Regions from separate parts of the Micromonospora sp. NPDC005298 genome, predicted to be linked through region 3. Evidence: riboswitches for the same ligand, from Rfam matches in the RefSeq annotation. Region 3 holds a riboswitch; each other region holds the start of a gene.

Region 1 (6,810 bases), on a different contig from region 3:
TGTCGCGTCGACGACCCTCGCGCTGCTGCTCAGCACCGCTGCGGTGGGCGTCGTTCCGGCTGCTTCGGCCTTCTCCGCGGCGCCCGGTGGCGCCTGCGCCGAGCCGGCCGACAGCCACTCCAACGCCCGGATGAAGCCCGGTGCGGCGGCCAAGCACGACCCGAACGAGCTGACCGCGAAGCAGGTCCGCGAGCGGGACGCGGACCTTGCGGCGGCGCTGCGCGAGCGCGCCAACTTCCGCACCGGCGCGGGCGCGACGGCGCTGGCCACGGTCACCATCCCGGTGGTGGTGCACGTGATCCAGGAGAACAGCACGCGGGCCGGCGGCAACATCCCCGACTCGATGATCACCTCGCAGATCACCGTGCTCAACCAGGCCTACGCCGGTTCGACCGGCGGTGCGGTCACCGCGTTCGCCTTCCGGCTCGACAAGATCAACCGGGTGACGAACCCGTCGTGGTACCCGATCGTGCAGGGCTCGTCGGCGGAGCGGTCGATGAAGTCCTCGCTGCGGGTGGGCGGCAAGAACACCCTCAACATCTACCTCGGCGAGCTGAGCAACAACCTGCTGGGCTGGGCGACCTTCCCGCAGCGCAACCTGAGCAGCATGGACGGCGTGGTCGCGCTGAACGAGTCGCTGCCGGGCGGCACCGCCACCAACTACAACCAGGGCGACACCGGCACCCACGAGATCGGCCACTGGCTGAACCTCTACCACACCTTCCAGGGCGGTTGCGGCGGCTCGGGTGACAGCGTCAGCGACACCCCGGCCGAGGCGTCGCCCGCGTACGAGTGCCCGACCGGGCGCAACACCTGCTCGGCGACCGGGCTGGACCCGATCACCAACTTCATGGACTACACCTACGACTCGTGCATGTACCAGTTCACCCCGGGACAGGCGAGCCGCATGATCACCGCCTGGAACGCCTACCGCGCGGCGTAACTCTCGCGCGTACACCCGGTGCCGGCTCCGTCACGACGGAGCCGGCACCGGCGTCTTTTCCGGCCCGTGGTCAGGCTGCCGTGCACTGGACGTCACGGCTTCGACGGGTCGGCCGCGCCGGCGGTACGGCGACAGGCGCGGAAGCCACCGGCGGAGCGTGCGGGTCCAGCCAGACCTGCACGGCCGGCCGGCCCGGCGTGAAGCCCGGAATGCCCGCGACGGGCTGCTCGCGGCGGGTCAGCATCGCCACGTCGACGGTGAACTCGAACAGCCGCCAGTCGACGTGCGGCTCGGCCCGGGCGCCCTGCGCCAACCGGGCCAACTGGGCCGGGTCGGTCACCGGCCGGGCGTGACCCGCCACGTACGCCTCGTCGTCGCTCTCCTCCGGCGGGAACGAGTGCAGCGCGTAACGGCCGTCCCGTTCGAGGTCACGGCGCTTCGGGGAGTCGATGACGAAGCAGAACAAGCCCTCGTCGGTGATGACCGGGGAGACCGGATGGACCCGGGGCCCGCCGTCGGCGCGGACCGTGGCCAGGTAGCCGAAGCCCGGCCCGTACTGCTGGAGGAGAACGCGGATCCCGTCGGCGAGTCGGGGCTCGTCGGCGGCGAATTCGGACCAGGAAGCCATGTGGGCATTCTATCGAACAAATGTACGACCAGCGACCTCGACGCGCTGGTCACCAGCACCGAATCCGGGCGTCGTGCGCGGCGCGGCTATGGTGGTCCGATGCTGCTCTCCGACCGCGACCTGGTCTCCGAGATCAAGGCCGGCACGCTGGGCCTGGAGCCCTTCGAGCCCATGCTGGTCCAACCGTCAAGCATCGACGTGCGACTCGACCGGCTGTTCCGGGTCTTCAACAACCACCTCTACACCCACATCGACCCGGCGATGCAGCAGGACGACCTGACCTCGGTCGTCGAGGTGCCCGACGGCGAGCCGTTCGTGCTGCACCCGGGGGAGTTCGTGCTCGCCTCGACGCTCGAGGTGATCTCGCTGGGCGACCAGCTCGCCGGCCGGCTGGAGGGCAAGTCGAGCCTGGGCCGCCTCGGCCTGCTCACCCACTCAACCGCCGGCTTCATCGACCCGGGCTTCTCCGGGCACGTGACGCTGGAGCTGTCGAACGTGGCGAACCTGCCGATCACACTCTGGCCCGGCATGAAGATCGGTCAGCTGTGCATCTTCCGGCTCTCCTCGCCGGCCGAGCACCCGTACGGCTCGGCGGTGTACGGCTCGCGCTACCAGGGTCAGCGGGGGCCGACGCCCAGCCGGGCCTGGCAGCACTGGCGCACCTGGCCGACACGCTGAATTCCGCACGACGAGGGCCCGCCGCGAAACGGATCGCGACGGGCCCTGTGCGTTCACCCCTGATCAGCCGGGGCGGCCGTAGCTGTGGATCGGGCCGTCGTCGACCTTCTTCATCTTGACCGGCTGACCGGCCTGGGAGGCGTGCACCACCCAGCCGTTGCCGACGTACATGCCGACGTGGTGGATGTCGCTGTAATAGAAGACCAGGTCACCGGCTCGCAGTTCGGAGCGGCTGACGTCCTTCGTGACGCGGCTCTGCGCGGCGGCGTTGTGCGGCAGGCTCACGCCCGCCTTGGCCCACGCGGCAAGCATCAGCCCGGAGCAGTCGTACGAGTTCGGACCCTCGGCACCCCACACGTAGGGCTTGCCGATCTGCGCGCAGGCGAACTTCACGGCCGTGCCGGCGCCACCGCCGGGGTAGCTCGCCGGGCAGGGCGCGGGACGCAGCGACCCGCCGCCCCCGTTGCCGTACACCTTGAGGCGCAGCTTCTGGAGGCGGTCGATCTCCTCGTTGATCTGCTTCTTCTTCGCCGCCAGCTGGGCCTCGGTACGGGTCAGCTGCGACACCATCTCGTCCAGCGGGGCCTTCTTCGCGGCCAGCTCGTCGCGCAGGTCGGCCACCTCGCGGACGTCCTGCTGCTGGTTGTGCGCGAAGCGGTCCAGCATTTCGAGCTGCCCGACCACCTCGCTCGGCGACCGGCTGCCGAGCACGGCGTTGACGGTGGAGACGTTCTCGCCCTTGTACGCGCGCACGGCCAGGGCGCTGACCTTGTTCATCGCGGCGTCGACCTGACGCTCCAGCGGGGCGATCTGGGCGGCCAACGCGTCGGCCTGCTTGCGCTTGGCGGCGAGGTCGATCCGGGTGGCGTTGTGCCGTTCGATGATCGGTTCGAGTTTGTTCCAGTCGGCGTCGATCTGGCGTTCGATCTCGGCGACGGACGGGTCGGCGTGGGCCGCGGTGGCGCTGCCGGTCAGGACGACGGCGACGCCGGCCAGTGCGGCGAGAGCGGTGGTGAAGCGGGACCAGCGTGGACGCGGCACGATCGACGTCGGACCGGCTGGCGCCGACCGCTCGGACGACGGCCGCGGGGCATGGAGTGCCACCGGGGTTCCGTTCTCCTTCTTCCTGACCGCCTACCGGGTTAGCTGACGGGTTCGGGCGGGAAGTTGGCGCCCTACCGCAGTGGCTGCGGATTCACCCCGGGGGACGTGGGTCCCCGGTTCGCTCGGAAGCGACTCGGCGGTGTCGGTCCGTTACCGCCCGGGCTGGGCGGACCTGCTGTCGGGCCGACAAATGACCAGAGTAGAGACGCCCGTTACCGATCCGCAACCCGTGCGGCCGTGACACTCCGTACCGATTGGAGAGAGTCACAGGCTGTACGCGAAGATTTCTTTCCGAACGCTTCGACAGATGGAAAGGTATTGACGCGGACTCCCGCGCGGCGCGAAGGTGACCTCACCTTCAACCGTGAAATCTAGGGGGTTCGATGCACCGTCCAACCCTGTCCGTCGGCCGGCGCGCCCTGCTCGCCGCCGCCGTGGTCGCCGCCTCGACCGCGGTACCGTCACCCGCCGGCGCCGCCGCCGCACCCGCCCCCGACCGCCAGCAGCAGTACGCCGCGGCGGCCACGGAGTACGGCGTGCCGACCACCGTGCTGCTCGGTGTCTCCTACCTGGAGTCCCGCTGGGACAGCAACGCCGGCACACCGAGCACCAGCGGCGGCTACGGCCCGATGCACCTGACCGACGCCCGACACGTGGCCGCCCTGCCCGCACGCGGCCACCACGACACCGGCACCGAGGACCCGCGCGGCGACGACTCCCGACCCGCGCTGGCACCCGCGACCGCACCCGCCGAGGATCCCGCGCCGCCCCCGGCCGCCTTGCAGACCGTGGACGCCGCAGCCGCGCTGACCGGCGTGGCACCCGAGTCGCTGCGCACCGACACGAACGCCAACATCCGGGGCGGGGCGGCGCTGCTCGCGTCGTACCAGCGGGAGTTGGGCGCTCCGGTCGGAGCCGGCACCGACCCGGCCACCTGGTACGGCGCGGTGGCCCGCTACGCCGGCGCGGACAGCGCCGACGCCGCGGCGGCCTTCGCCGACGAGGTCTTCACCACGATCAGCGCCGGCGAGTCCCGAGTGACCGACGACGGCCAGCGGGTCACGCTGCCGGCCAGCGCGGTACGACCGGAGCGCTCCTGGCTGGACCGGCTGGGCCTGCGCCGCCTCGCCCGCCCGGACGGGCTGGAGTGCCCCCGCACCATCTCGTGCGAGTGGATTCCCGCGCCGTACCAGGCGTTCGGCGACGGCGACTACGGCAACCACGACCTGTCCGACCGGCCCGCCCGGCAGAAGATCGAGTACATCGTCATCCACGACACCGAGGCGAGCTGGGCGACCACGCTGAAACTCGTCCAGGACCCGACCTACGTGAGCTGGCACTACTCGCTGCGCTCGGTGGACGGGCACATCGCCCAGCACGTCAAGACCAAGGACGTCGGCTGGCACGCCGGCAACTGGTACGTCAACGCCAAGTCGATCGGCCTCGAGCACGAGGGCTTCGCCGCGCAGGGCACCTGGTACACCGAGGCGATGTACCGGACCTCGTCGAAGCTGGTCCGGCACCTCGCGCTGCGACTGGGCATCCCGCTGGACCGCCAGCACATCATCGGCCACGACAACGTGCCCGGCACCGTCGCGTCGACCGTACGCGGCATGCACTGGGACCCGGGACCGTACTGGGACTGGACGCACTACTTCGACCTGCTGCACGCCCCGCGGCTGGACACCGGCACCCCGGCCACCGGCCTCGTCCGGATCGACCCGGACTACGCCACCAACCAGCCGGCGTTCATCGGATGCGTCACCCCCGGCGTGCCGTGCACACCGCGCGGCTCCTCGTCGGTGGTGCTGCGCAGCGCGCCGTCCGCCGACGCACCGCTGGTGAACGACATCGCGCTGCGCCCCGACGGCACCCCGAACACCATGGAGGTGTCCGACCACGGCGCCCGCGCCTCCGCCGGGCAGACGTACGCCCTCGCCGGCCGGCAGGGCGACTGGACGGCCATCTGGTACCTCGGGCAGAAGGCCTGGTTCCACAACCCGGCGTCCGCGCCGACCGCGAGCTGGACCGTCGGCGTGGTTGCCGTCCCGAAGCCGGGCCGAGCCACCATCCCGGTGTACGGGCGGGCGTACCCGGAGGAGGCCGCCTACCCCGAGGGTGTGCCCTACCAGACCATCTCGCCGTTGCAGTACACCCTGGCCGCCGGGCAGCGGTACTCCGTCGGCGCGGTGCTGGCCGGCGAGTACTACCGGGCCAGTACGTTCGACGGCTCCTCACCCGGCGACTGGACGGTGATCCGCGGCAAGAACCGGTACGCGCAGATCCAGTTCGGCCACCGCATCATGTACGTCAACCTGGACGACGTGCAGTTGCTGCCGTCCCCGGTGGGCGCACCCCGCTGACCGGCAACCCCTGAGAAACCGCGACGGCCCCCGGTCAGTGACCGGGGGCCGTCGTCGTGCCTGGTGGATCAGCCGGGTCTGCGGAACCCCGCGACCGGCATGTTGTTGATGCTGGTCACCTGCACCGGCTTGCCGGCGCGTGGCGCGTGCACCATCAGGTCGTTGCCGAGGTACAGGCCGACGTGGTGCAGGTCGCTGAAGAAGAAGACCAGGTCACCGGCGCGGGCGTTGCTCCGCGAGATCGCCTTGCCCTCGTTCCACTGGTCACCGGTGTGGTGGGTCAGGTAGATCCCGGCCGACTTGTACGCGTACTGGGTCAGCCCCGAGCAGTCGAACGAGTTCGGACCGGTGGCACCCCAGACGTACGGGTCGCCGACCTGCTGGCAGGCGGTCTTGATCGCCTTCTGCGCGGCGGAGCTGGCCACACCGTTGATGGTCGGGCAGCCCTCGGTCTTGATCGTGGTCTTCGGCAGGGACGCCTCGAGCTGCTTGATGTCGGTGTCGATCTGCTTCTTCTTCGCGGCCAGCTCGTTCTGCTGCCGGGTCTGCGTGGTGATCAGCGTGTCGAGCTTCTGCTTCTCGCCGTCGTACTTGGCCCGCACGGCCAGCACGCCCTCGACCTGCTTGCGCTCCTGCGCGGCGAGCCGGTCGAGAACGGTGAGCTGCTCGGTGAGCGTGTCCGGCTTGGCGCTGACCAGCAGGGCGCCGATGTCGTGCGACGGGCCGGAGATGTAGTAGCGGGAGGCGAGGTCACCGACCCGGTTGAGGGCCAGCTCGCTCTGCAGCGCCAACGGCTCGATCTTCTTCTGGAGGTCCGCCGACTTCTGCCGGTTGACCTTCAGCTGCGAGCGCACCTTGTTGTACTGCTCGATCGTGGGCTCCAACTGCTCCCACTTCTTGTCGATCTGGGCCTCGATCTCGTCGACCGTGGGCTCGGCCTGCGCCGGCGCGGCGAGCACACCGGCACCGACGGCCGCCGCGGCGACCAGGACGAGCAGACGGTGGGCGACCCGGCGCAGCCTGCCCGGTCGCGCGGACAGTCCCGGGGCGTGACGATGAGGGGGCATGGTTGCCACCGGCATCGACTCCTTTGC
Region 2 (8,173 bases), on a different contig from region 3:
CTTCCAGGTCGGCGACGATCGCCTGCGCGGCCCGTTCGGTCACGCCGACCTCCGCCGCGACGTCGCGCAGCCGGGCCGTGGGGTCGCGGGCGATGGCCAGCAGAACATGTCCGTGGTTGGTGAGGAACGTCCAGTTCCGTCCGCCGCCGGTCGCACCCGTCGCCGTGCCCGTCATCGTGGGACCGCCTCTCCGGTTGTCCGTCCCACTCGTCACCCTGCCATCGAGAGTCGTCGGCCCTGCCTCCGGGGCGTCGGGCCGGGAGCGCCCCCGGCCCGAACGTATGAAATCTATATCACGCATACCTTGACGCATCTTGTGGTGCGTGTGACCGTGGAGCGGGCCAGCGCCCGCCACCGGCCGGTCGAACAGCCGGCTGACCAGGTCAGACGCGTGGAAACGAGGTGCGGGGATGAGCCTTCCCGGAGCATCCGGCGGGCAGCCGGGTCCGCAGCGGAACGCCGACCAGACGTCGACGCTCACCGAGCCGGCCCGGGCGTACGCCGAGCTGACCGCCGGCAACCGGCGCTTCGTCAGCGGCTCCCCGCGCCACCCCAACCAGGACGCCGGGCACCGGACCGCGGTGGCCGACGGGCAGCACCCGTTCGCGGTGATCGTCGGCTGCTCCGACTCGCGGCTCGCCGCCGAGATCATCTTCGATCGGGGGCTCGGTGACCTGTTCGTGGTCCGCACCGCCGGGCACACCACGGGCCCCGAGGTGCTGGGCAGCGTGGAGTACGCGGTGACCGTCCTCGGCACCCCGCTGGTGGTCGTGCTGGGCCACGACTCGTGCGGCGCCGTCCAGGCGGCCAGGGAGGTCTCCGCCACCGGCGTGGCACCCCAGGGGCACCTGGGCGCCGTTGTCGACGCCGTGCTGCCGAGCCTCCGTCGCGCCGCCGCCGAGGGAGTCGAGGACATCGACGACATCGTCGACATCCACATCGCGCAGACCGTCGAGACGCTGCTGGAGCAGTCGTCCGTGCTGGCCGACGCCGTGACACGGGGGCGGTGCGCGGTGGTGGGCATGTCGTACCGGCTCGCCGCCGGCGCGGTGCGCCCGGTCGCCGCCGTTCCGGCCCACGTCGCGGCGCTCGACGTACCCGACGGGCCGTCGGCGCCCGCCGCCGCCTGACGCGTCGAGGGCCGCCCCGCGACGCGGGACGGCCCTCGATCAGCTGGGTGAGCGGGTCAGAGCAGCGACATGTGGACGTGGTCGGTGTGGTTCGACGGCCCGCTGTACGACTTCCAGCCGGTCGCCGGGAACCAGATCTGCCGGTTCCAGATCACGTAGTAGATGCCGAGGCGGTCGGCGTTGCGGATGAGGAACGCGGCGACGTTGTTGCCGTACGTCCGGGTGTCGTCGTTGTGCCACGGGCTGAAGCCGCTCTTCTGCAACGACCAGTCGCAGGCGCGGCCCTTCGGGTGCTCCCACGGTCCGCCGGAGCGGTAGCAGCCCACGAACCGGTTGAAGCCGGCCCGCTTGACCTCCTTGTACGCGTGCAGCGTGCGCGGCGTGACGCAGCCGGACGTGGTCGGGTCGTCCTCGCTGCACGACTGCGGCTTCCAGTCGCCGTCGGCGGAGCGCCCCGGACCGATCCGGGCGACCGGCGACGTGGCGTCCACCAGACCGCCGGTGAAGCCCTTCCCACCGACGAGGGCGAGCGCCTTGTCCGCGTCGCGCTTCTCCTTCGCCATCAGGGCGGTCTGCTTCTGCTGCTCCCGTACCTCCGCGTCGAGAAGCAGCTTCGCCTGTTCGGCGCGGGCCTTGACCGCGTTGACCTCGGAGAGCTTCTTCTCGTTGACCATGTTCATCTCGTCGAGCGCGGCGGCCCGCCGGACGAACGAGTCGGGGGCGTCGCTCTCCAGCAGCATCGCGATGGCGCCGATCCGACCGGTCCGGTACGACTGGGCGGCGATCTGACCGACCTGCGGTGCGAGGGCGTCCAGCTCGGCCTTCGCGCGGTCCACCTCGGCCGCCAGCTCCGCCTGCCGCTTCCTGGACTTGTCCAGCTGGGACTTGGCCGCGACGTAGTCCCGGTTGGTCTTCTCGATGACGTCGTTGAGCAGCGTCGGCTCGCCGTCCTCCTCGTGCCCGGACGGCGTCGGCGTCGTCGGGGCTGCGTGCGCCGGGAGGGGGCCGGCGAGCACGGTCAGTGCGGCGATCACGGCCACCACGGGCGTCAACCAGCGGCGTAGGGGTGCCGTCACGATTTTCCCTTCCGTCGACCGCCGACCGGGTTAGCTGACGGGTTCGGGGCGGAAGTGGCCCCTACCGCTGACGCGGATTCACCCCACGTACCTGGGTTCCCGGCTCGCCGGCTGGCGATTGGGCGGTGGCACCGCAGGCGCCGATTCGCGCCTTCAGCGGTGACCGGCAGCGAGGTTACCCGAGAGTCGACCCGCTGAGCTACGTCCCGATGCCGACTAAAAGCGTCATTTCGCCATGGCGTTGAGTGACCAGTGATGCGGTTCTCAGGCCGGATGCCCGATCTGGTCACGCTGAGGAGTGTCACCATGCCGTATCCGTGCTCCTGTTCGACTCTGGCCACCGGGTGGTGGCGGCGGGCGGGGGTGTCGTCCGCGTCGGGTCCGGTCCGTCCGACGGGTCCGTACGCGGGGAGCTGAGTGCGGCCAGGGCCTCCGCGCGGTCCGGCCGTGGTCGGGGGGCGGGGACGTCGTCGGCCGGCGTGGCGGTCGACCGGCCGGCGGCCGTCACCACCGCGGCCAGCCCGGTGGTCAGCGGTACGGCGGCGATGAGGCCGAGAGTGGCCACGGCGCTGCGGACGATCTCCTGTGCCAGGAACTCGCTGGTGAGGATCTGCCCGAGGGGGCGCGTGTCGGCGGTGAGCAGGAGCAGCAGCGGCAGTGAGGCGCCCGCGTACGCCAGCACGATGGTGTTGACCGTGGAGGCGATGTGCGCCCGACCGACCCGGGTCGCCGCCCGGTAGAGCTGCAACCGGGTCAGCCCCGGGTTGGCGTTCGCGAGTTCCGTGACGGTGGCCGCCTGGGTGACGGTCACGTCGTCGAGCACCCCGAGCGAGCCGATGATGATCCCGGCGAGCAGCAGGCCGTGCAGGTCCACGTCGGCCTGGAACATCGACAGGGTGGTGGCGTCCTCGCTGCCGAAGCCGGTGAGGTGGGTGGCGGCGGTGGCGATGGTGGCCAGTACGCCGGTGAGCACCAGGCTGCCCAGGGTGCCGAGCACCGCGACCGAGGTCTGCGCGGTGACCCCGTGTGTCAGGTACAGCACCACGAACATGATCAGAGCTGCGCCGACCACGGCGACGACGAGCGGTGACCGGCCGGCGGCGATGCCCGGCAGCACGAAGGTGAGCAGGATGGCGAAGCTCGCGGCCAGTCCGGCGAGCGCGGCCAGGCCACGCCACCGGCCGAACGCGACGATCGCGGCGGCGAAGACCACCGCCAGCCACACCAGTGGGGTTCCGCGCTGGTGTTCGGCGATGTTCCAGGTGCTGGCGCCGGGGTCGGCCGGGTCGGTCAGCTCGACCAGGATCACCTCGTCGCCGACGTCCACCCGGGGCGCACCGGGGCCGTCCGGCACGGGTGTCTGGACCTGCTGCCCGGCGCGCGGCCCGTCCTGCACCCGGACGTCCACCGTGCCGCACGGCCCGTCACCGGCGTCCGGCGTGCCCTCCGGGGTCTGCGGCGCGGGCGGGCACGGTTCGGTCACCACGCGGGTCACCGTGCCGTGGTGGCGGGGGACGTCCGCGCCACCACCCGTCGGCGGTGAGGCGTCCCGGGGCCAGAGCACCACCGCCGCGAGCACGGTGGCGACGAACAGGGGTACCACGGTCGCGACGAGGATCCGCCGTACCCGCGGTGGGGCGGACGGAACGGAACGGCTGTGGTCGGAACCCAATGCGAGACTCCCAACGAATCCGGTGCGGGATACGTGCCGGCGGGCCGGTCGGTTCACCGCAACCGCGGAAACGCGGTGACGGGCGCGGCGGATCGCGGGATGCCGATTGCCTGATCACGTACGGTGAACGACCGGCCGGGCCGGCGGGAGGCGGCGCCGCGTCGGGGCGGCACCGGTGCCGGACTGCGCAGCGGGATCCGGAGGGCCATCGTCGGAATGCTAACGACCCCGGCCGTGGGTCGCAGGTCGTGCCGGGGTGTCGGGGTCCGCGAACCGCCCGCGTCGCGGCGCGCGGCCCGGGATCGTGGAGTCATGCACGCTGAGTCACCGTCTGATCCGCACGGCGCGCACCGCGGCGGGCACGACAGGCACGCGGGCCACGATCCGGCGATGTTCCGCAGCCGGTTCTGGGTCTGCCTGGTGCTCACCGTGCCGGTGGTGCTGACCAGTCACCTGGTGGCGGACCGGCTCGGTCTGCGCTGGGACGTGCCGGGGCGTTCCTGGGTGGGTCCGGTGCTCGGCTCGGTGGTGTTCTGGTGGGGCGGCTGGCCGTTCCTGGCCGGCGCGGTCCGGGAGGTACGGGACCGGGCGCCGGGGATGATGCTGCTGGTCGCGATGGCGATCACGGTCGCGTACACCGCGTCGCTGGCCACCAGCGTCGGCGCGTTCGACCTGGACTTCTGGTGGGAGTTGGCGGCGCTGGTCACCATCATGCTGCTCGGGCACTGGCAGGAGATGAAGGCCATCGGGCAGGCCCGGGGAGCGCTCGCGGCGCTTGCCGCGCTGCTGCCCGACGAGGCCGAGCGGGTGGCCGCCGACGGCCGGGTCGAGCCGGTTGCCGTCGGTGCGCTGCGGGTCGGCGACGTGGTGCTGGTCCGTCCGGGTGGGCGGGTGCCGGCGGACGGGGGCATCGTCGAGGGCGGCGCCGAGCTGGACGAGTCCATGATCACCGGTGAGTCGCGGCCGGTCGCCCGGGCGGCCGGCGACCGGGTGGTGGCGGGCACCGTCGCCACCGACTCGGCGATCCGGGTCCGCGTGGAGGCGCTCGGTGAGCGGACCGCGCTCGCCGGCATCCAGCGCATGGTCGCCGAGGCGCAGCGCTCGGGCGGTCGGGCCCAACTGCTCGCCGACCGGTTCGCCGCCGCGTTGTTCTACCTGGCCACCGGCACCGCCGTGCTGACCGTGCTGGTCTGGACGGCGCTGGGTCACCCCGACGAGGCGGTGGTCCGCGCGGTCACCGTCCTGGTGATCGCCTGCCCGCACGCCCTCGGTCTGGCCATCCCGCTCGTCGTCGCGCTCTCCACGGCGGTGGCCGCGCGGTCCGGGATCCTGGTCAAGGACCGGTTGGCGCTGGAACGGATGCGGACCGTCGGCGCGGTGCTCTTCGACAAGACCGGCACGCTGACCCGGGGCGAGCACGCCGTCACCAACCTGGTGACGGTGCCGGGCATCGGGCGGGACGAGGTGCTACGGATCGCGGCGGGTGTCGAGTCGGACGGCGAGCATCCGTTGGCCCGGGCGATCGTGGCGGCGGCCGGGCGGGCCGGCCCGGCGCCGGCCGCCGGATTCCGGTCGTTGCCGGGCCGCGGTGTGCAGGCGACGATCGACGGTACGGAGTACGCGGTGGGCGGGCCGGCGCTGCTGCGGGAGGTGGGGGTGTCGCTCCCGGCCGGCCTGGCGGCGGCGACCGGGCGCTGGTCGGCGCGGGGTGCCGCGGTGCTGCATCTGGTGCGGCTGCCGGACACCGTGCTCGGCGCGTTCGCGTTGACCGACGAGGTGCGTCCGGAGGCCCGGCGGGCCGTCGACGAGCTGCGGACCGAAGGTGTCCGGACCATCGCCATGATCACCGGGGACGCGCGGCCGGTGGCCGAGGCCGTCGCCGCCGAACTCGGGTTCCGTCCGGGCGTCGACGAGGTGTTCGCCGAGGTGCTGCCGGCGGAGAAGGACGGCCGGGTGGCCGAGCTCCAGCGGCGGGGGTTGACCGTGGCGATGGTCGGTGACGGGGTGAACGACGCGCCGGCGCTGGCCCGCGCCGACGTGGGCATCGCGATCGGCGCGGGCACCGATGTGGCGATCGAGTCGGCCGGGGTGGTGCTCGCCTCGTCCGACCCGCGTGGGGTGGGCGCGGTGGTGCGGTTGTCCCGGGCGTCGTACCGCAAGATGCGGCAGAACCTGGCCTGGGCGGCCGGCTACAACGTGGTGGCGCTGCCGCTGGCGGCCGGCGTGCTGGCCTGGGCCGGGGTGGCGCTGAGCCCGGCGCTTGCCGCTGTGCTGATGTCGGCGTCCACAGTCGTGGTGGCGCTCAACGCCCAGTTGCTGCGCCGGGTACGCCTCGACCCGGAGTCGGACTGAGCGGGGTCAGCCGCGCTTCATCAGCCGGCCGACTGCCGCCATCATCTCGGTGGCCATCTCGTCGGCCCGACCCTCGGCCGCGCCCTCGTGCATGCAGTGCCGGGCGTGGCCGTCGAGCAGCCCCAGCGCCACCTTGTCGAGGGCGGCCTGGATGGCGGAGATCTGGGTGAGCACGTCGATGCAGTAGCGGTCGTCGTCGACCATCTTCTCGATGCCCCGGACCTGCCCCTCGACGCGGCGGAGCCGCGCGAGCAGTTGGTCCTTGCTGGCGGTGTACCCGCGGATCGGGGTGGGTGCGGTCATGCCGACCAGGATAGCCTACCCCTGGGGGGTATGGTACGGTCCACGTGACGGATACCCCCACCGGGTACCGGTAGGTGAGGCGGAGGAGACGGTCTGATGGTCAACACCACGTACCAGGTGCAGGGCATGACCTGTGGGCACTGCGTCAGCGCGGTCAGCGCCGAGGTCGGCGCCCTCGACGGTGTGCGCGACGTCCAGGTCGACCTCGCCAGCGGTCAGGTCACCGTGAGCAGCGACCAGCCGCTGGACGTGGCGACCGTCCGGGCCGCCGTCGACGAGGCCGGCTACGACCTCGTCGACGGCTCGTCGGCAGGCCCTGCGTGAACACGGTGACCCGACTGGGCGGGTTCGCCCTCGGTCTCGTGGCGGTCTTCGGCGCGGCGTACGGGGTCGGCCAGGTGGTCGACCCCGGCGCCCCCGCCGCCGAGACCCGGCACGACGGCCCCGCCGCTCACCCGGCCGGGGAGCACGACGAGGTGGTCGACCGGCTCCCGGGCGGCCTGCTCGTCTCCGACCGTGGCTACACCCTCGACCCGGTGGCCGCCCCGGCCGGCGAGTTTGCCTTCACGATCGACGGCCCGGACGGCCGACCGGTCACCAGCTACGACGTCGCCCACGACAAGCGGATGCACCTCATCGTGGCCCGGCGGGACCTCTCCGGCTTCCGGCACGTCCACCCCGACCTCACCCCGGACGGCACCTGGCGGGTCGCCACCCCGCTGGCCGGACCCGGGCAGTGGCGGGCCTTCGCCGACTTCACCCCGACCGGGGGCGAGCCGTTGACCCTCGGCGTGGACGTCACAGTCCCCGGCGAGCTGACCGAACGACCGCTGCCCGCCCCGACGACCAGCACCAGCGTCGACGGCTACACGGTCACCCTGGCCGGTGAGCCGCAGCCCGGCCGCACCTCGCCGCTCACCCTGACGGTCAGCCGGGACGGGCGGCCGGTCACCGACCTGGAGCCGTACCTCGGCGCGTACGGGCACCTGGTGGCGCTGCGCCGGGGCGACCTCGCGTACCTGCACGTGCACCCGGACGGGACGCCCGGCGACGGCCGCACCCGCCCCGGCCCGACCGTCACCTTCCTCGCCGAGGTGCCGTCGGCCGGCGCCTACCGGCTCTACCTCGACTTCCGGCACGGCGGGGCGGTGCACACCGCCGAGTTCACAGTCGTCGCCGGCGCCGCCACGGCCGGGGGCGACCCCAACCCGAGCGGACCCGCGCCGACCGGGGAAGCCACGCACGGCACCCCCGGGCACGGGCACAACTGACGGGACCAGACGATGACCACCACCAGCAGACCGCTGCCCGAGGCACCGAACCGGATCGAGTTGGCGATCGGGGGGATGACCTGCGCCGCCTGCGCCGCCCGGATCGAGAAGAAGCTGAACCGGATGGACGGGGTGAGCGCCACCGTCAACTACGCCACCGAGAAGGCCACCGTCCGCTACGTCGACGGCGTCACCCCCGACGACCTCATCGACACCGTGCAGAAGACCGGCTACACGGCGGCGCTGCCGGCACCGCCCGACAGCGGCGAGGAGCCGGTGGACCCGCTGAAGGGGCCGCGTACCCGGCTCTGGGTGTCGGTGGCGCTCAGCGTGCCCGTGGTCCTGCTGGCCATGGTCCCCGCCTGGCAG
Region 3 (8,173 bases):
GCGCTGGTGGCCACCGCACTGGTCCTGCTGGGGCTGGTGCTGCTGGTGGGGCCGCTGCGGACCGCCGGGAACCTGGAGATCCGGGCGGCCAACCTGCCGGTGCGGTCCTGGACGCCGCTGGTCGCCGACCAGCTCGGCACCGCCCTGCTCGGGCTGCTCGCCGCCGTGACCCTCGCCGCCGCGCTGGTACTGCCCGCTGTCGTGGCGCTGGTCGCCAGCCTGCTGGTGGGCGCGGGCGCCGGGGTCGTCGCCCTGGACCTGGCCCGGCGCCGGTTCCGGCCGGCCGCCGGTGGCGGGGCGGTGGCCCGTGCGCTGCGCCGGCACGAGCCGGAGTTCCTGCTCTACTTCTCCGCACCCCCCGGTTCGGAGTACCAGGTCACCATGTGGCTGCCGTACCTGGAACGGATCGGCCGGCCGTTCGTGGTGCTGGTACGGGAGCCGGAGTTCCTCGCGCCGATCGCCGCGGCCACCGACGCGCCGGTGGTCTACTGCCCCACCCTGCGGGCGATGGACGAGGCTCTGGTGCCCAGCCTGCGGGCGGCGTTCTACGTCAACCACGGCGCGAAGAACAGCCACTGCATCCGGTTCACCCAGTTGACCCACGTCCAGTTGCACCACGGCGACAGCGACAAGGCACCCAGCGCCAACCCGGTGTCCGGAATCTTCGACCGGATCTTCGTGGCCGGCCCGGCGGCGATCGAACGCTACGCCCGCGCCGGCGTGCGGATCCCGGAGGAGAAGTTCGTCGTGGTGGGCCGCCCCCAGGTCGAGGCCATCGAGGTACGCCCCGAGCCGGTACGCGGGCTCGCCCACCCGACGGTGCTCTACACCCCCACCTGGACCGGGCACCACGCCGACGCCGACTACTGCTCCCTGCCGGTGGCCGAGACGCTGCTGCGGCGGCTGTTGGAGCGCGGCGCGACGGTCATCCTGCGGGCGCACCCGTACACCGCGCAGAACCCGGCCTCCGCCCGGCAGCTCGGCCGGCTGGTCGAGCTGCTGGTGGCCGACCGTGCCCGCACCGGGCGGCAGCACATCGTCGGCGCGGCGGCCCGCGAGCTGAGCCTGACCGAGTGCGTCAACCGCTCGGACGCGCTGGTCTCCGACGTCTCCGGGGTGATCTCCGACTACCTCTACTCGGGCAAGCCGTACGCGGTGACCGACATGGGCGACGAGGGCGACCGTTTCGCGCGGCGCTTCCCGTTGGTCGAGGCCGGTTACGTGCTGCGGCGGGACATGTCGAACGTCGACGAGGTGTTGACCGCCCTGCTGGACACCGATCCGACGGCCGAGGCGCGCTGGGCCGCCCGCCGCCACTACCTCGGCGACTTCCCGGCCGAGACGTACGCCGAGGCATTCCTGACCGCCGCCCGGCGGGAGTTGACGCCGGAGCCGGCGCTGCCCACCCCGGCGGCCGTCTAGCGCCTCAGCGGTAGCCGTCGAGCAAGGCCAGCACCGCCGCCGGGTCCTGCACGTGCGCGTTGTGCCCGAGACCGGGCAGCGTGACGACCGGGACGCCGTACTCCTTGAGCTGCGCGTCGGTGACCATCGGGTCGTGCTCCCCGCGGGCCAGCACCACCGGCACGTCGGTGGCCGCCAGCAGGGCGGCCAGGTCGGGCTCGCCGACGGCGAACGCGCCCGGGTCCATGGCGAGGCGCCAGCGGCCGTCGACCTGGCGCAGCCCGGCGTCCACGACCGGGTGGTCCGGCGGCAGCAGACCGGCCAGCCCGGAGACGCGCAGGTAGCGGCGTGCCGCCTCGATGCGGTTGGCGAACCAACCGACCGGACGGGCGGCGAGGTCGGCGGCGCGGTCCAGTTCCGCAGGGGACCAGACCGCCTTGATGCCCAGTCCGACCACCGCGTCCACCGGCAGTCCGGTGTCGCGGGCGGCCAACGCGAGACCGACCACCCCGCCGAGCGAATGCCCGAGCACGACGAGCCGGTCGTCGGCTGCCAGGCCGTGGGCGACCCGGTCGGCGAGGCCCGGGAACGAGTACGACGCCAGCGGTGCCGACCAGCCGTGACCGGCGAGGTCCGGAGCCAGCCACCGTCCGGGCCAGTGCCGCTCCAGCAGCGGCGCCCAGGGCAGCCACACGTCGCCGGTCGCCCCCATCCCGTGCAGCAGCAGAAGGACCGGGCCGCGACCGGCTCGACCACCCGACTCATCCGCCACGGCCGCAGTCTCCCACGGTTCGCCGCCCGGTACGAGCGTCGTACACGGGACCCGACCGGCGGCGATCCACAGTAGAGTGCGGCGCCTGGACGGGCAGTTTCACCACGGGAGGGAGTCCTCGTGCTCAGAAGACATCGATCAACACTGGTGGCGGCGGTGGCCGTCGTCGCGCTCGGTGCGGCGCCGACCGTGCCCGCGCTCGGCACACCGTCGAGCGCACCGGGGCCGGACGCGGGTGTCGCGGCGGCCGACCGGGTCCTGCGCGTCTACAACAACAACATCGAGAACCTGGTGGTGAACAACGCCGACGGGAGCTGCACCCGGATCTCCGGACCGGACCACCTGACCTCGATCCTCGTCGACGACGCCGGACGCACCGGCACCAGCGGTGTGGTGGCGCCCGACCTGCTGATCGTGCAACAGGTGCGCGGCACCGGCCAGGCCGAGGCGTACGCCGACCAACTGGCGGCCAAGTTCGGCTACCCGGCGGGCACGTACGGGGCGATCGTGGCCTGGACCGACCCGGAGCCGTGGGGCAGCACGCACAAGTGCAGCTCCCAGTCGCTCGGCGACCTGAAGAAGAAGCAGACCAACGCGATCATCTGGAACACCAGGACGCTGAGCCTCGCGGCCGGCGACATCTCCAAGTACTGGAGCGCGGGCTGGCTCAAGCCGGGCACCGCGTACGCCAACGGTGCCGGGTGCACGCTGTACAAGCCGCCGAACAGCGACCCGGACAGCACCGACTACTACAAGTGGAAGCGGACCAGCGCCATCGCGGCCCGGTTCACCATCAGGGCGACCGGCACCAGCGTGTTCGCGGCGACCATGCACTTGCCGCAGGAGAACCGGCAGAACGCGTGCGCCGGCGACGGCGACCGGGGCATCGCCAACAGCGGCATCCACCTGGGTGCGGACGCGACGAGCCTGTTGAACGCCTCCACCATCCGGATCGTGGGGATCGACGCGAACCGCACGGGTATCGCGGCCGGCACGCTGAGCGGCTACGGCATGACCGGCTACGGGACGGCGCCCACCAGCGGCTCCAGCAAGATCGATTATCTGTTCGTGAAGGGGACGGTACGGCCGTCCACCATCGGCCACACCGTCACCGGCACGAGGTCGAACCACCGCGCGCTGTACGGGTTCATCGACTACTGAGCACCACGCGAAGACGCCGCGGGCGCCGACCCCTCGTGGGGGTCGGCGCCCGCGGCGGTGCTCACACCTGGGTCAGGCGGAGTAGCCCCGGGTGGCGATCCAGTTCGCCAGGTCGATCGTGGTGATCCAGTACGACGGGTCGGCCGCGTTCGCCGAGTCGGCGATCCGCACGGTCCGGCCGTTGTCCTTGTAACCCACCACCGCGACGTAGTGTCCACCGCCGTAGGAGTGCCAGCCCCCGTTGGTGTCGACGGCGTCGCCGACGACGTTCGCCACCACGCCTCGGCCGTCGGTGATGGCCTTGACGACGTCGGCCTGGAGCTGGTCCATCTGGGCCGGGCTGGGCGAGCCGGCGAACATCCGGGTCCGGTACGGGGAGCCCTTGACCTCGGAGTTGAGCACGCGGGTGGTGTCCTGGGCCGAGTTGGTGCCCATCTCGGTGGTGCCCAGCTTGACGCCGAGCTGGTTCTGGGTGCGGTCGATACCGCTGGCGCTGAGGGCGTTGCGGGTGGCCGCCGGGCCGCAGTTGTAGTACGTGTTCTGGGCCTCGTAGTCGTAGTCGAGCACCTTGGTCGCGGGTGGCTTCGGCGGTGTCGGCTTGCGGGTGAGGTCCGGGTTGGTGCTGGCCTTCGCGGCGGGCGACGCGGCGCTGGTGGCCGGGGCGGCGCTGCTCGGCGCGGCGCTCGCCGAGGGGGACGCGACGCGCGCCTGGTCACGGGAGGCGGCCAGGTCGCCGCGCATCTCGGCGACGGTGGTCGGGGTCTGCTGGCCGGCCGGGGCGTCGTCGGTGTCGGCGAGCAGGACGCCGGTGGTGGCCGCGAGCGCGAGGGCCGCGGCGGAGGCGGCGACCATCCGGTACGGGCGTTCGGTGGTGAGACGGCGGAGCTGACGCTTCAGGGTGTGCTTCACGGGGTCCTCCACGGTTCGGGGGGAGAGCGGCACACCGGGGCCGAGCCGGTATCCGGGCAGGCGCCAGCGCGCGAACCGTGGTCCGCGGATGGTGAACCGCTCAGGGGAACGCCCGGCGTGGCCGGGCGGGAAGGGCGATGACCCGGGGGGTCAGCTCACCGGACGGATGAGCGGGGGCACCGCGGCGCCGTGGAGGCGGGGGAACAGCCGAGGGGTGGAGAGGTGCTGCACGAGGATGGAACTCCTTCCGACACCGCCTACCGGGTTAGCTGACGGATTCGGGCGGGAAGATCGCCCTACCGCGGGCCGTGGCTCGCGGATTCACCCCGGACTTACTGATGGGTCCCCGGTTCGTTGATCACGATTGAGCGGGTCGGCGCGGCGTCGCCTCTTGCGATCGGTAACCGCACCGGACGGGACGACACTACTGGCCGGTGCGTACCCCTGCCAAGCCGCGCCCACCTGCGTAAACATCATTCTGGACGACAATTTCTGCGCGTATTGCCGATGACGTGACTCGATGGGACAAGCGGTGACGGCGACGCCTGTGGTCGACAACCGGACAGGCTGGCGACAACGTCTCCGTATTCGCGCGAACAACAGGCCCGGTCGCGCCCCGCGCCCGATTTCGGGTGCCCGTGACCGGGCTCACGTCACAGATCGGGCTCAACCGTGGACGGGTTCAACTGACGCGGGCCGGACGCCAGCGCGCCACCGCCGCGGGACGCACCGCTCCGGCCGCCGCCCGACGGGCGGGTACCGGATTCGGTCGCAGCCGGGCCGCCGCCGCGTACGCCTCCTCGGCGAGGGCGCGCGCCGCCTCGGCGGCCAGTTCCGCGTCCCGCCACGCCGACCGCTCCCGCTCGGCGGCGGCCCGGTGGTCGGCCAGCCTCGCGTCCCTGATCGCCCGGGCGAGCAGCACCTCCTGCTCCACCGGGTGCCGGCGGGGGTCCCAACCGCGCCGGTGCCCGAACACGTCACCGAGCTGCCCCATGGTCAACTCCCCGCGCCAGTACGCCGCCATCGCGGCGCGGTGCAGGTACCGCTCCCGAGCCGCGTACTCGGCAGGGGTGTGCGGGGTACGCGGGGTGGGCAGCGCGCCGGCGCCGACGAACCGACGGGCGGCGGTCTCCGCCTCGTCGTACCCGGCCCAGGCACGTTCCGCCTCCTCCTGACTGACCAGCCAGTCGGCGCGCCGCCGTCGGGCGGTCTGGGCGGCGCCGGCGGCGGCGACGGCCACCTCCTCGGCGTACCGCCGCAGGTCGGCGGCCTCGGCCGCCGCCACCTCCCGGGCGGTGGGCGCCGTCGGGCCCGGGTCACCCGGCGGCGCGTCCCGCTGCGGGCGGGCGACCAGGACGGCGGGCACGCTCAACGCCAGCAGGAACAGGACCGACCAGATGGCGGCGGCCTGGGGCACCTCGGTCAGGAACTGGTAGAAGACGACGGTCTCCATGCTCGACACCTCGGAACGACAGCGATGCGACGGTGGGCCGCACGGGCCGGACGGAACGTGGCAGGGCCACGGGTCGGCGGGTGCGGGCGGTGGATCGACAGGGCGCGGCGGCGGGACGCTCGTCCCGGTGGCTCAGCGTGCGGGCGGAGCCCGGGGCGCCCGGGTGGCCGGGCCGTCGGCGTGGGGCTGTCGCTCGGCCCCGGACGCGCGCACCGGAGTGTCACCGGCGACGCCGGGGAGGAGGTGCAGAGCCAGCCGTGCGGGCTGCGGGTCGGTCGGGCCCGTCGAGGTGCGCCGGTCAGCGGTGTCGTCGGCGACGACCGACGACCCGTGCCCGACGGCGACCACCGCGCCGGCCCGGCCGGACGTCGTGCTCGGCCCGGCCGCGAACGCCGACGTCGTGCTCGGCGGACCCGCGACCGGCCCGACCGTGAACGCCGAGGCCGTGCCCGCCGACGTCGGGTGGCCGGCGGCGGAGGCGGGCGACGCGCCCGCGCCGAACGCGAGGGCGGCGACGACGGCGAGGCTGGTCAGCACCCGTGTCGCCCAGCGCGCCACCCACCACAGGGGACAGGTGAACGCGACCGGAAGCACGACCCCACGCTACCGCCGTCGCCAGCCGGACGCACCGACGCCGGGCGTGTCGGCTCGCGCCGCGCCGACCAGCGTGGACGCTCAGCGCGAGTCGGCGTACGTCGATCGACCCTCGGCCCGGCCGGGGCCGCCGGCCAGCGTGTTCCCGGCCTGGTCGGCGGACCCGTCCGCGCTGGTGACCTCGGGTGTCCGGGGATGCGGGACGACCGGCGGGTGGCCCCGACGGCGTGGGGCGAGCCGGCGCATCATCGGCGTCTCGACGAAGCGGTGCAGCAGGCCGGCGAGGACCAGATTGGCCAGCAGGAAGCCGAGCACCACCGCGGGGCCGCGCCACCCCTTGAACCCGGTCCCCCAGTCCCCCGTCCACCGCAGCACGCTCGTCATCACCAGCACGTGCACGAGGTAGAACGCGAACGACACCTCACCCAGCCAGACCAACGGCCGGGACCGCCACGGCGAACGCCGGCCCCGCACGTCCGCGTCGGCAGCGGCGGTGATCACCAGCAGGTACGCCACGGCCAGCAGGGTGGTCCACAGTTCGGCGCGGATCCACTGTGCGGCGGCCACCCAGGTGGCCACGAAGATCGCGCTGGCGACGGTCAGCCCCGGACCGCGCCACAGTCCCCGGCGCATCAGCTCGGCGGCCACCGCGCCCAACCAGAACTCCAGCGACCGGGTCAGCGGGAAGACCTGGGTGAACCACCACCGGCTGTCCTCCGGCACCAGGTGCTGGGCCGGCCAGAGCGCGAGGATCAGCAGGGGCAACGCGACGATCAGCGTCCACAGCAGCGCGGGCCGCGCCCGGCGCAGCAGGGGCAGCACCAGCGGCAGGCACAGGTAGAAGAAGAACTCACAGGACAGCGACCAGCTCACCGTGTTGACGCTGTAGAACCAACCCGGCCGGGGATCCCAGGCCTGCAACAGCAGGAGGTTCTCCAGCGCGACGGCCGGCAGGACGGGATCGGCGAACCACCAGGCGACAAGCAGGGCCGCCGCCCACAACACCAGGTGGTTCGGGTAGATCTTGGCGACCCGCCGTCGCCAGAACGTCAGCCGGGAGTCGCCCGGGCGGGCCGACCAGACCAGCACGAACCCGCTGAGCACGAAGAAGAACTGCACCCCGGACAGGCCCAGGGTGAACAGCACGTCGACCACGGCCTTGTAGTCCGGCTCGGCGATGATCCGCATGGTGCCGGCGTGGAAACCGAAGACCAGCAACGCGGCGATCCAGCGCAGGCCGGTCAACGAGGGCAACCGGGTGACCGGGGCCGGCCGGGCCACCGGGACGTCGGCGGTGCTCATGCCGGTCTCCTGACGATCCGCAGGGTCACCAGCACGTACGTCTCCTCGTCGGCGCGGCGTCGGACGGCGCGACGGCGACGCCCGCGACGACCCGGCAGGGCCGCACCGAGGCACCCTACCGGGTCACTCCCGGGTGAACCGGACGACCGTCGTTAACCTTCCGCCCGGCGGGAGTTCAGGGACTCCACCTTCGTCGGCCACGTCAGGTTCCGGGACCGGCCACCCACGTCGTCGAAGGTGGCGGCGTGGTCAATGAGCCGACGCACGCACCGCTGCTGAGCATCGTCGTGCCCGTGTACGGCGTCGAGGCGTACCTGTACCAGTGCCTCGAGTCGATCCGGGCCGACATCCCCGCGGGCGAGTCGGACGCGGTCGAGCTGATCGCCGTCGACGACGCCTCGCCGGACGGCTGCGGCGCGATGCTGCGCGCGTACGCCGGACACGACGGCGTGCAGGTCGTGCACCTGGGCAGGAACGTGGGTCTGGGGCTGGCCCGCAACGCCGGCCTCGACGTCGCCACCGGCCGGTACGTCTGGTTCGTCGACAGCGACGACTGGCTGCCCCCGGGCACCATCGCGGCG
Region 4 (8,173 bases), on a different contig from region 3:
CCCGCACGGCCGGGCTGGTCTTCGTCTCGACGACCGCCGAGGGGCACACGCACACGGCGTACGGGCTCTCGCCGCGCATCACCCGGCTGATCCGGCTCGCCGAGACCACCGGCGCCGGGGTGCTGGCCCGGTGCGGGTCCTGGCGGGCGCCCCGGGCGCTGCTGCGCGCGCTGCAACCGAGCATCCGGTGGATGCTCTTCGGCGACCGGTGCGAGCCGGCCGACATCCGGCTGGTCACCTCGGCGGTGGCCCGCGCCTCGCTGCGCTCGATCGGCGGTTTCCGCGCCTCCATCGGCGCCCAGCACCGCCTGGACACCCTCGCCGCGCTGGCCCACCTGCCGGCCGCCGCGCTGGTCGGCGATCGGGACCGGTTGACCCCGCCCCCGTGCGCCGAGTCGATCGCCGCGGCGCTGCCGGCCACCGAGCTGACCGTCTGCCCGGGCGCCGGGCACATGCTGATGATGGAACGCGCCGACGAGGTGAACTCCGCGTTGACCGGGGTCCTACGCCGCGTACTCGCCGGGGGGCCGTCCCCGACGCGGGGCGCGACTCCCGCCGGCGCGGGCGCCTGAGCCGCGTTCACGCACCTCGCGCGCGGCGGGCCGGGCCCGGGGCCGTACCCTTCTGCGGTTGGCCCGCGCGGTTCGCGCCGTCTGCCGGCGACATCGAAGGAGCGTGCGTTGACCGACCAGACCGCCCTGGAGCAGGAGATCGCCGTCGAGCAACGGCACCTCGACCGGGTGTACGCCCGACTGGCCGAGCTGCGCCGGTCGGCGGTACGCGCCGAGCGGGACGGCTACCGGATGGCGCGGGTGGGTACGTTCGGCGCGCTCGTCGAACGCGACGCGATGGTCTTCCACGCGGCGCAGCGGCGGCACACCCTGGACGCCGAGCACGAGGGGCTGGTCTTCGGCCGGCTGGACCTGCGGGACCGGCAGACGTTGCACGTGGGGCGACTCGGCATCCGCGACGAGGACGCCAGCACGCTCGTCGTGGACTGGCGGGCGCCGGCCGCCGCCGCCTTCTACCAGGCCACCCCGAACCAGCCGCTGGGCGTGGTGCGGCGACGCACCATCCAGTCCCGTGGGGAGCGGGTCACCCGCATCGAGGACGACCTGCTGGACCCGACCGCCGCGCCGGAGGGGATGACCGTCGTCGGTGACGGCGCGCTGCTGGCCACCCTGTCGCGGGCCACCGGCCGGGGCATGCGGGACATCGTGGCGACGATCCAGCGGGAGCAGGACGAGGCGATCCGCTCGCCCGGTTCCGGTGTGACGATCGTCGCCGGCGGTCCGGGCACCGGCAAGACGGCGGTCGCCCTGCACCGGGCCGCGTTCCTGCTGTACTCCGATCGCAGCCGGTACGCCGGCGGCGGCATCCTGGTGGTCGGCCCGTCGTCGGTCTTCGTCGAGTACATCGCCTCGGTGCTGCCGTCGCTCGGTGAGGACACCGCGACCCTGCACTCGTTGGGCACCCTCTTTCCCGGCATGACCGCCACCCGCACCGACCCGCCGGAGGTGGCGGCGGTGAAGGGTTCGCTGCGGATGCGCCGGGTGTTGGAGCGGGCGGTCCGCGACGCGGTGCCGGGCGGCCCGGGCGAGCTGCGGCTGCTGTACCGGGGTGCGCTGCTGCGGCTGGACCGGGCCGAGCTGGACGCGATCCGGGACCGCGCGCTGAACCGTGGCGCCCGGCGCAACGAGACCCGGCGGGCGGGCTTCGACGGGGTGTTCGCCGCGCTCTGGGCGCAGGCCCGCCGGCTGAACATGGGTCGGTTGCCGGAGCAGCGGGCCTTCGAGGACGAGATCGCCGAGCGTCCGGAGTTCCGGGAGTTCCTCAAGGCGTGGTGGCCGCGACTGCACCCACGGCACGTGCTCGGCTGGCTGGCCCGGCCGGACCGGCTGCGCCGCTACGCGGGCGGGATCCTCTCCGGCGCGGAGATCCGTCTGCTGGGCGCCGCGTACCGGGACCTGGACTCGGCCGGTCTGACCATCGCCGACGTGGCGCTGCTCGACGAGTTGGACGCGTTGCTGGGCAAACCGGTGCAGCCGGCGCGGGCGCGGCGCGACCCGTTCCAGCTCGCGGGCGGGGTTCGCGAGTTGAGCACCTTCGCCGACCGGCAGCGCGCCGCGCGGGCGGCGGCCCGGGAACGGCCGGCGGACTACCGGGAGTACGCGCACGTGGTGGTCGACGAGGCGCAGGACGTGTCGCCGATGCAGTGGCGCATGATCGGCCGGCGGGGCCGGTTGGCCTCCTGGACGGTGGTGGGCGATCCGGCGCAGACGGCGTGGACGGGTGACCCGGATGAGCTGACGCGCGCGCGGGACCAGGCGCTGGGCCGGCGCAAGCGGCACGATTTCACGCTCACCACCAACTACCGCAACTCGTCGGAGATCTTCGCGGTGGCGGCGGCGGAGATCCGCCGGCTCTACCCGGACCTGCCGCTGCCGACGGCCGTACGCTCCACCGGGGTCGACCCGGTCGAGTTGGTGGTGCCCGCCGCTGGGCTGGAGACGGCAGTCGTGGAGGCGGCCACCGGCCTGCTGGCGGAGGTGGACGGCACGGTCGGCGTGATCACGCCGGTCCCCCGCCGCGACGAGGTCGCCGGCTGGCTGGGCACGCTCGGCGCACCGCGCCTGCAGGTGGTGACCAGCCTGGAGGCCAAGGGCATGGAGTACGACGGGGTGGTGCTGGTCGCGCCGAGCGAGATCCGGGCGGATCCGGGTGCCGGGGTACGGACGCTCTACGTCGCGCTCTCCCGGGCCACCCAGCGGCTCACCACCGTCGACCCGACCGGCTGATCCGGCCCCGATGAGCACCGCCGGGGCGGCCGTCGCCGTACACTTGCACACATAGCAATGTGCGCATACATTTGACCGGGTCCCGGCTGGCGACGGAGGGTGGGTTTCGTGGGCGCAGGTCATGACCACCACCACGCGTCGGTCGCCAATGCCGCACACCAGCACCGGGGCCGGCTCTGGGCAGCGTTCGGGCTGCTCGCCGCCCTGATGGTGGTCGAGGCGGTGGCGGCCCTGCGCACCGGCTCGCTGGCCCTGCTCTCCGACGCCGGACACATGTTCACCGACGTGCTCGGCATCGGCATGGCACTCGCCGCGATCACCGCCACCCGCCGGGCCACCGGCGATCCGCAGCGCACCTTCGGGCTGTACCGCCTCGAGGTTCTCGCCGCCCTCGCCAACGCCGTCCTGCTCTCCGGCGTGGCGGTCTACGTGGTGGTCGAGGCGATCCGCCGATTCGGTGACCCGCACGAGGTGCTGGCCGGCCCGATGCTCGCGGTCGCCGTGCTCGGCCTGCTCGCGAACGTGGTCGCCTTCGCGCTGCTGCGCGCCGGCGCCCGGGAGAGCATCAATCTCCAGGGCGCGTACCTGGAGGTGCTCGGCGACCTCCTCGGCTCGCTCGGCGTGATCGGCGCGGCGCTGCTCATCACGGTCACCGACTGGTGGTGGGCCGACCCGCTGGTCGCGGTCGCCATCGGCGTGTTCATCCTGCCCCGCACCTGGCGCCTCGGCCGGGCCGCCGTCCGCATCCTCGTGCAGGCCGCCCCGGAACACCTCCAGGTCACCGCCGTACACGACCGGCTCGCCGCCGTACCCGGCGTGGTCGAGGTCCACGACCTGCACGTCTGGACGCTCACCTCGGGCATGGAGGTGGCCTCCGCACACCTGACCATGGAGCCCGGCGCGGAGGTCGGCACGGTCCTCAGCGCCGCGCGTACCGCCCTGCACGACGACTTCCGGATCGAACACGCGACGCTCCAGATCGAGCCGGCCGCCGCGCCCGGCGCCTGCGGTTCGGTCGAATGGTGACGGTGTTTCGAGAGGTACGCTCGCCTTTGTCCGAGTTTTTGGTGATGACGCACGCACCGTCCGTCACAACGGCTGCAGGCGCCCCACCGGCCCCGGTAGGCTCGGTCCCGGCCTCCACCAGGCGGCGCCCTCCCGGCGCCGGTGGCGGCCGCCGCCTAATCGCCCGAGCGGGCGAACCGGGGAACCACGTTCCTGGGGTGCATCCGCGTCAGCGGTAGGGATCTTCCGTCCCGAACCCGTCAGCTAACCCGGTCGGCGGCTGACGGAAGGACATGCGTAGTGGCACCAGCACGACCACCCGCCGCCCGCCTGGCGGCCCTGATCGTCGCGATGCTCGCCCTCGGCGTCGCACTCCCGGCCGGCGCGACGGCCGCTCCCCCGAACACCCAACGGGCCGCCGCGGCACCCGACAGCGACGAAGAGGGCGGCACCCCCGCGCTCCGCGCCCAACTGGAAGCCGCCAGCAAGGGATACCTGGACGCCAAGCGCGCCCTGGACACCTCCGTGCAGCGGCAGCAACAACTCACCACCCAGCTCAAGACCACCGAAGCCGAACTGGACGCCCGCAGCGGCAAGGTCGGCGAGATCGCCGGCGTCGCCTACCGCACCGGCCGCCTCGGCGCGATGTCCGCGCTGCTCAACAGCAACACCCCCGAAGGCTTCATGGACCGGGCCGCCGCCCTCGACGCGGTCGCCGCGAACGAGGACCGGGTGCTACGCGACCTGATCGCCACCAAGGACGAGGCCACCCGCACCCGCGTCGCCCTGGACGGCGAGATCCGCGAGCAGCGCAAGCAGGTCGCGGTGATGGCCAAACGCAAGGAACAGGCCGAACGGGCCCTGACCGTGGCCACCACACCCAAGCCGCAGACCACCTCCGACAGCGGCTCCAACCGGGGCACCTCAAGCGCGAACGCCACGGCCGCCCCGCGCAACTCCGACGGCTCCTGGCCCTCGGAGTCGTGCAGCGTCAACGACCCAACCCCGGCCAGCGGGTGCATCACCCCCCGCACCCTGCACGCGCTCAACCAGGCCAAGGCCGCCGGCTTCACCCGGTACGTCTCCTGCCACCGCTCCGGCGGCTCAGGTGAACACCCGAAGGGTCGCGCGTGCGACTTCGCCGCGCAGAAGAACGGCTTCGGCGGCGACGCCACCGGCGGCGACAAGACGTACGGCAACAACCTGGCCGCCTACTTCATCCGCAACGCCGACCGGCTCGCCGTCCTGTACGTGATCTGGTACCGGCAGATCTGGCTGCCCAGCAGCGGATGGAAGTCGTACAGCGGGGCGGGCGGCGACCCGTCCAGCGACCACACCAACCACGTACACCTGTCGGTGTACTGACCCCACCCGTGGCCGGCGTCCCGAACCGGGGTGCCGGCCACGGCTACGTCAGCGGGCGTACCCCGAATGCCGCCGACGGTCGGACGACCCGGCGGACGCCCGGCGGCAGCATCGTTCCCATGCGACTTCCGCCCACGGCCCGCAAGGCGCTGCTCACCCTGCACCTGGTCACCTCCCTCGGCTGGCTCGGCACCGACCTGGTGCTGCTCACCCTCGGCGTGGCGGTACAACGCGGCGCCGACCCGGCCGTCGTCTACCCGGTCACCGCGCTGCTCGGAACCGTGCTGTTCGCGCCGCTGAGCGTGCTGGTCTGGCTGATCGGCGTGGCCAGCGCACTCCTCACGCCGTGGGGACTGTTGCGCTACCGCTGGGTGCTGGCCAAGCTACTGATCACCACGGTGATGGTCGGGCTGGTCCTGTTCCTGCTCACCCCGAACCTGCGCCACGCTGGCATGCTTGGTGCCGCCCTCCCCGCCCGGGACCGCGCCGACCTGGTGATCGCCCCCGCCGTCTCGACCAGCCTGATGATCATCGCGACGGTGCTCTCCACCTACAAGCCGTGGGGCCGCCGCCCCACCGGCGCTGGTCGCGCCGGCCGGGCCGGCCGTGATCGCGCCGGCCGCGCACGACCCGCCACCTCTGCAGGATCCTTCGGACCCGCCGTAACCGCCGGTCCCACCGCGCCCGCCGACCATGATCGCGCTACATCCGGGATGTAGTGGCCTCGGCGTTGCGGGATGCCACTACTTCGTGGATCGAGTGCGATCTTGCGGGCTGCGGGTGTTCGCGGGGCGCGGAGCGGCGGGCGCGAGGGGCGCCGGGCCCGGGTGTTCGCGGGCGCGTAGCGGCGGGCGCGGGCGCGGAAGGCAGGCGCGGACAGCGGCCGCGGGCAGCGGGCGGGGGTCAGGCGGGGGTTGGGGGGTTGCTGGCGCGTTCCAGGGCCGCGCCGAGGCGGCTGGCGAGGGCGAGGTGGGCGGCGCGGGCCTGGCGGAAGGCGTACCGGAACAGCGGGGCGGGTGCGCTGAGGGTGATTTCGACGTCGACCCGGAGGAGGTTGTCCGGTTCGGCGCGCAGCCGGGTGTGGTTGTGCACGGTGGTGGCCGGCCACTGGCGCGCCACCATGATGATCTCGTCGGTGTCGCTGGTGAGCACGTCCGCCTGATACGTGGTCCGGAAGCGTAGCGGGCCGGCCACCAGCCGGTCGCTGATGGCGTAGCTGGCCAGGGCGCCGGGTCGGGGCGGCAGGCGGCGGACGTCGACGATCAGCGGATGCAGCTCGCCCTGCCGGGTCAGGTCGCTGAGCAGCGCGGCGGCGTCGGCGGGTGAGCACCGGGCTTGGACGGTGTAACCGAAGGTATCGCGCCTGAGCACACCGTCTCCCGCCGTCGCTGGTCGCCCGATCGTCCCGTACACCGATCGGGCTGGCAACGCCCGTCCCGACACCGACCGATGCCCGGTGATCAGCGACTTGCCCCATTAGGGTCGATTGATAGGGAATCACCGACGGTGACGGAGGGGCGGACTCGTGAGCGGTGACGAGCGATGAGTGGACACGTGATGGTCTTCGCGCCCACTCCTCAACTGACCGTGACCGTCGACCAGCCGAACGACCACACCGAACTGCACCTGCACCCCGGTGGGCAGGGGGTGTGGCAGGCCCGCATGGTGCTGTCGCTGGGGGTCGACGTGGTGCTCTGCGCGGCCCTCGGCGGCGAGATCGGCCAGGTGCTGGAACCGCTGCTGGTCAGCGAGGGGGTGGACCTCAAGGTGGTGGTCCGCGACTCCGGCAGCGGCGGGTACGTGCACGACCGCCGGGGCGGATCACGGCAGGAGATCGCCGACGTGCCCGGGCAGCCGTTGAGCCGGCACGAGCTGGACGAGCTGTACAACCTGGCGCTGGGTGAGGGTCTGCGAGCTCCCGTGAGCATCCTCAGTGGACCGAACGCGCCGTGGCTCGTACCGCCCGACCTGTACCGGCGCTTCGCCGCCGATCTCGGGGCCAACGGTGGTCAGGTCGTCGTCGACCTCTCCGGCGAACACCTCGGCGCGGTGCTGGACAGTGGGGTCTTCTTCCTCAAGGTGAGCCACGAGGAGCTGATCCGTGACGGCCGTGCCCGCAGCGACGAGATGCCGGACCTGACCCGGGCCATGTACGACCTGCACGCCTCCGGCGCCGAGACGGTGGTGGTGAGCCGGGCCGACCAGCCGGCGCTGGCGCTCATCGACGGCGAGTTGTTCGACGTGGAGATGCCCCGGCTGGAGGCCGCCGACCCGCGCGGCGCGGGCGACTCGATGACGGCCGGGGTGGCCGCCGTGGTGGCACGCGGTGGCGACATCCGGACCGCCATCCGTACCGGCGCCGCCGCCGGGGCGCTGAACGTGACCCGGCACGGCCTGGGCACCGGCCGCCTGGACTCGATCACCGGCCTGGTGGAGCGGGTGCGGCTGGTGCCGGCCGACAGCCGTCCGCAGGAGCGCACAACACCTGACGAGCTGGCCGACCGGGTGGTCGAACGATGACGCTGCGGGTCCTCGTCACCAACGACGACGGGATCGCCGCGCCGGGCATCCAGGCGCTGGCCTGGGCGGCGACCCAGCGAGGGCTGGACGTGGTGATCGCCGCGCCGCTGGAGGAGGCCAGCGGCACAAGCGCCGCGATGAGCGCGACGGAGCGCGACGGACGGGTGGTCGTGCACGAGCACCCGCTGCCCGACCTGGACGGCGTGCCGGCGTACGGGGTCGGTGGCACGCCCGGTTTCATCACGCTGATCGCGCTGCACGGGGCGTTCGGTCCGCCGCCGTCGGTGGTGCTCTCCGGCATCAACCGGGGCGCCAACGCCGGTCGCGCCGTGCTGCACTCCGGCACGGTGGGCGCCGCGTTCACCGCCGCCACGAACGGCTGCCGGGCGATGGCCGTATCCCTGGACGTCCTCACCGCCGGCGAGGCCACGGCCGCCAGCGGTGGCGCCGCCGTGGACGCCGCCGCCCGGGTACGTGACGCCGAA

Evidence for each region. A riboswitch is a leader RNA that binds a small molecule or an ion and turns the genes downstream of it on or off. The one in region 3 is predicted to bind cyclic di-AMP.
Region 1: it holds a riboswitch for cyclic di-AMP, as region 3 does, so the genes downstream of both, ABZS77_RS01355 (NlpC/P60 family protein) here and ABZS77_RS12875 (C39 family peptidase) in region 3, are expected to answer to the same signal.
Region 2: it holds a riboswitch for cyclic di-AMP, as region 3 does, so the genes downstream of both, ABZS77_RS03680 (hypothetical protein) here and ABZS77_RS12875 (C39 family peptidase) in region 3, are expected to answer to the same signal.
Region 4: it holds a riboswitch for cyclic di-AMP, as region 3 does, so the genes downstream of both, ABZS77_RS20220 (hypothetical protein) here and ABZS77_RS12875 (C39 family peptidase) in region 3, are expected to answer to the same signal.

Annotation. Positions count from the first base shown of each region.
Region 1 covers NZ_JBEXGP010000001.1:275,262-282,071, reverse strand. Annotated here, with positions in the region: gene ABZS77_RS01370 (zinc metalloprotease) at 1-943, shown strand, start outside; gene ABZS77_RS01365 (pyridoxamine 5'-phosphate oxidase family protein) at 1,014-1,571, opposite strand; gene dcd (dCTP deaminase) at 1,671-2,249, shown strand; gene ABZS77_RS01355 (NlpC/P60 family protein) at 2,313-3,290, opposite strand; cyclic di-AMP (ydaO/yuaA leader) riboswitch at 3,367-3,502, opposite strand; gene ABZS77_RS01350 (peptidoglycan recognition family protein) at 3,737-5,716, shown strand; gene ABZS77_RS01345 (NlpC/P60 family protein) at 5,785-6,798, opposite strand.
Region 2 covers NZ_JBEXGP010000001.1:751,487-759,659, forward strand. Annotated here, with positions in the region: gene ABZS77_RS03670 (helix-turn-helix domain-containing protein) at 1-175, opposite strand, end outside; gene ABZS77_RS03675 (carbonic anhydrase) at 411-1,130, shown strand; gene ABZS77_RS03680 (hypothetical protein) at 1,187-2,206, opposite strand; cyclic di-AMP (ydaO/yuaA leader) riboswitch at 2,210-2,341, opposite strand; gene ABZS77_RS03685 (YibE/F family protein) at 2,508-3,878, opposite strand; gene ABZS77_RS03690 (copper-translocating P-type ATPase) at 4,269-6,230, shown strand; gene ABZS77_RS03695 (metal-sensitive transcriptional regulator) at 6,237-6,533, opposite strand; gene ABZS77_RS03700 (copper ion binding protein) at 6,630-6,857, shown strand; gene ABZS77_RS03705 (hypothetical protein) at 6,854-7,804, shown strand; gene ABZS77_RS03710 (heavy metal translocating P-type ATPase) at 7,817-8,173, shown strand, end outside.
Region 3 covers NZ_JBEXGP010000005.1:168,370-176,542, reverse strand. Annotated here, with positions in the region: gene ABZS77_RS12890 (CDP-glycerol glycerophosphotransferase family protein) at 1-1,422, shown strand, start outside; gene ABZS77_RS12885 (alpha/beta fold hydrolase) at 1,427-2,173, opposite strand; gene ABZS77_RS12880 (hypothetical protein) at 2,294-3,334, shown strand; gene ABZS77_RS12875 (C39 family peptidase) at 3,407-4,255, opposite strand; cyclic di-AMP (ydaO/yuaA leader) riboswitch at 4,483-4,624, opposite strand; gene ABZS77_RS12870 (hypothetical protein) at 4,926-5,696, opposite strand; gene ABZS77_RS12865 (hypothetical protein) at 5,829-6,290, opposite strand; gene ABZS77_RS12860 (acyltransferase) at 6,372-7,592, opposite strand; gene ABZS77_RS12855 (glycosyltransferase) at 7,838-8,173, shown strand, end outside.
Region 4 covers NZ_JBEXGP010000015.1:24,762-32,934, forward strand. Annotated here, with positions in the region: gene ABZS77_RS20205 (alpha/beta hydrolase) at 1-572, shown strand, start outside; gene ABZS77_RS20210 (AAA family ATPase) at 681-2,798, shown strand; gene ABZS77_RS20215 (cation diffusion facilitator family transporter) at 2,907-3,824, shown strand; cyclic di-AMP (ydaO/yuaA leader) riboswitch at 3,967-4,098, shown strand; gene ABZS77_RS20220 (hypothetical protein) at 4,155-5,168, shown strand; gene ABZS77_RS20225 (hypothetical protein) at 5,288-5,887, shown strand; gene ABZS77_RS20230 (SRPBCC family protein) at 6,072-6,539, opposite strand; gene ABZS77_RS20235 (PfkB family carbohydrate kinase) at 6,711-7,688, shown strand; gene ABZS77_RS20240 (5'/3'-nucleotidase SurE) at 7,685-8,173, shown strand, end outside.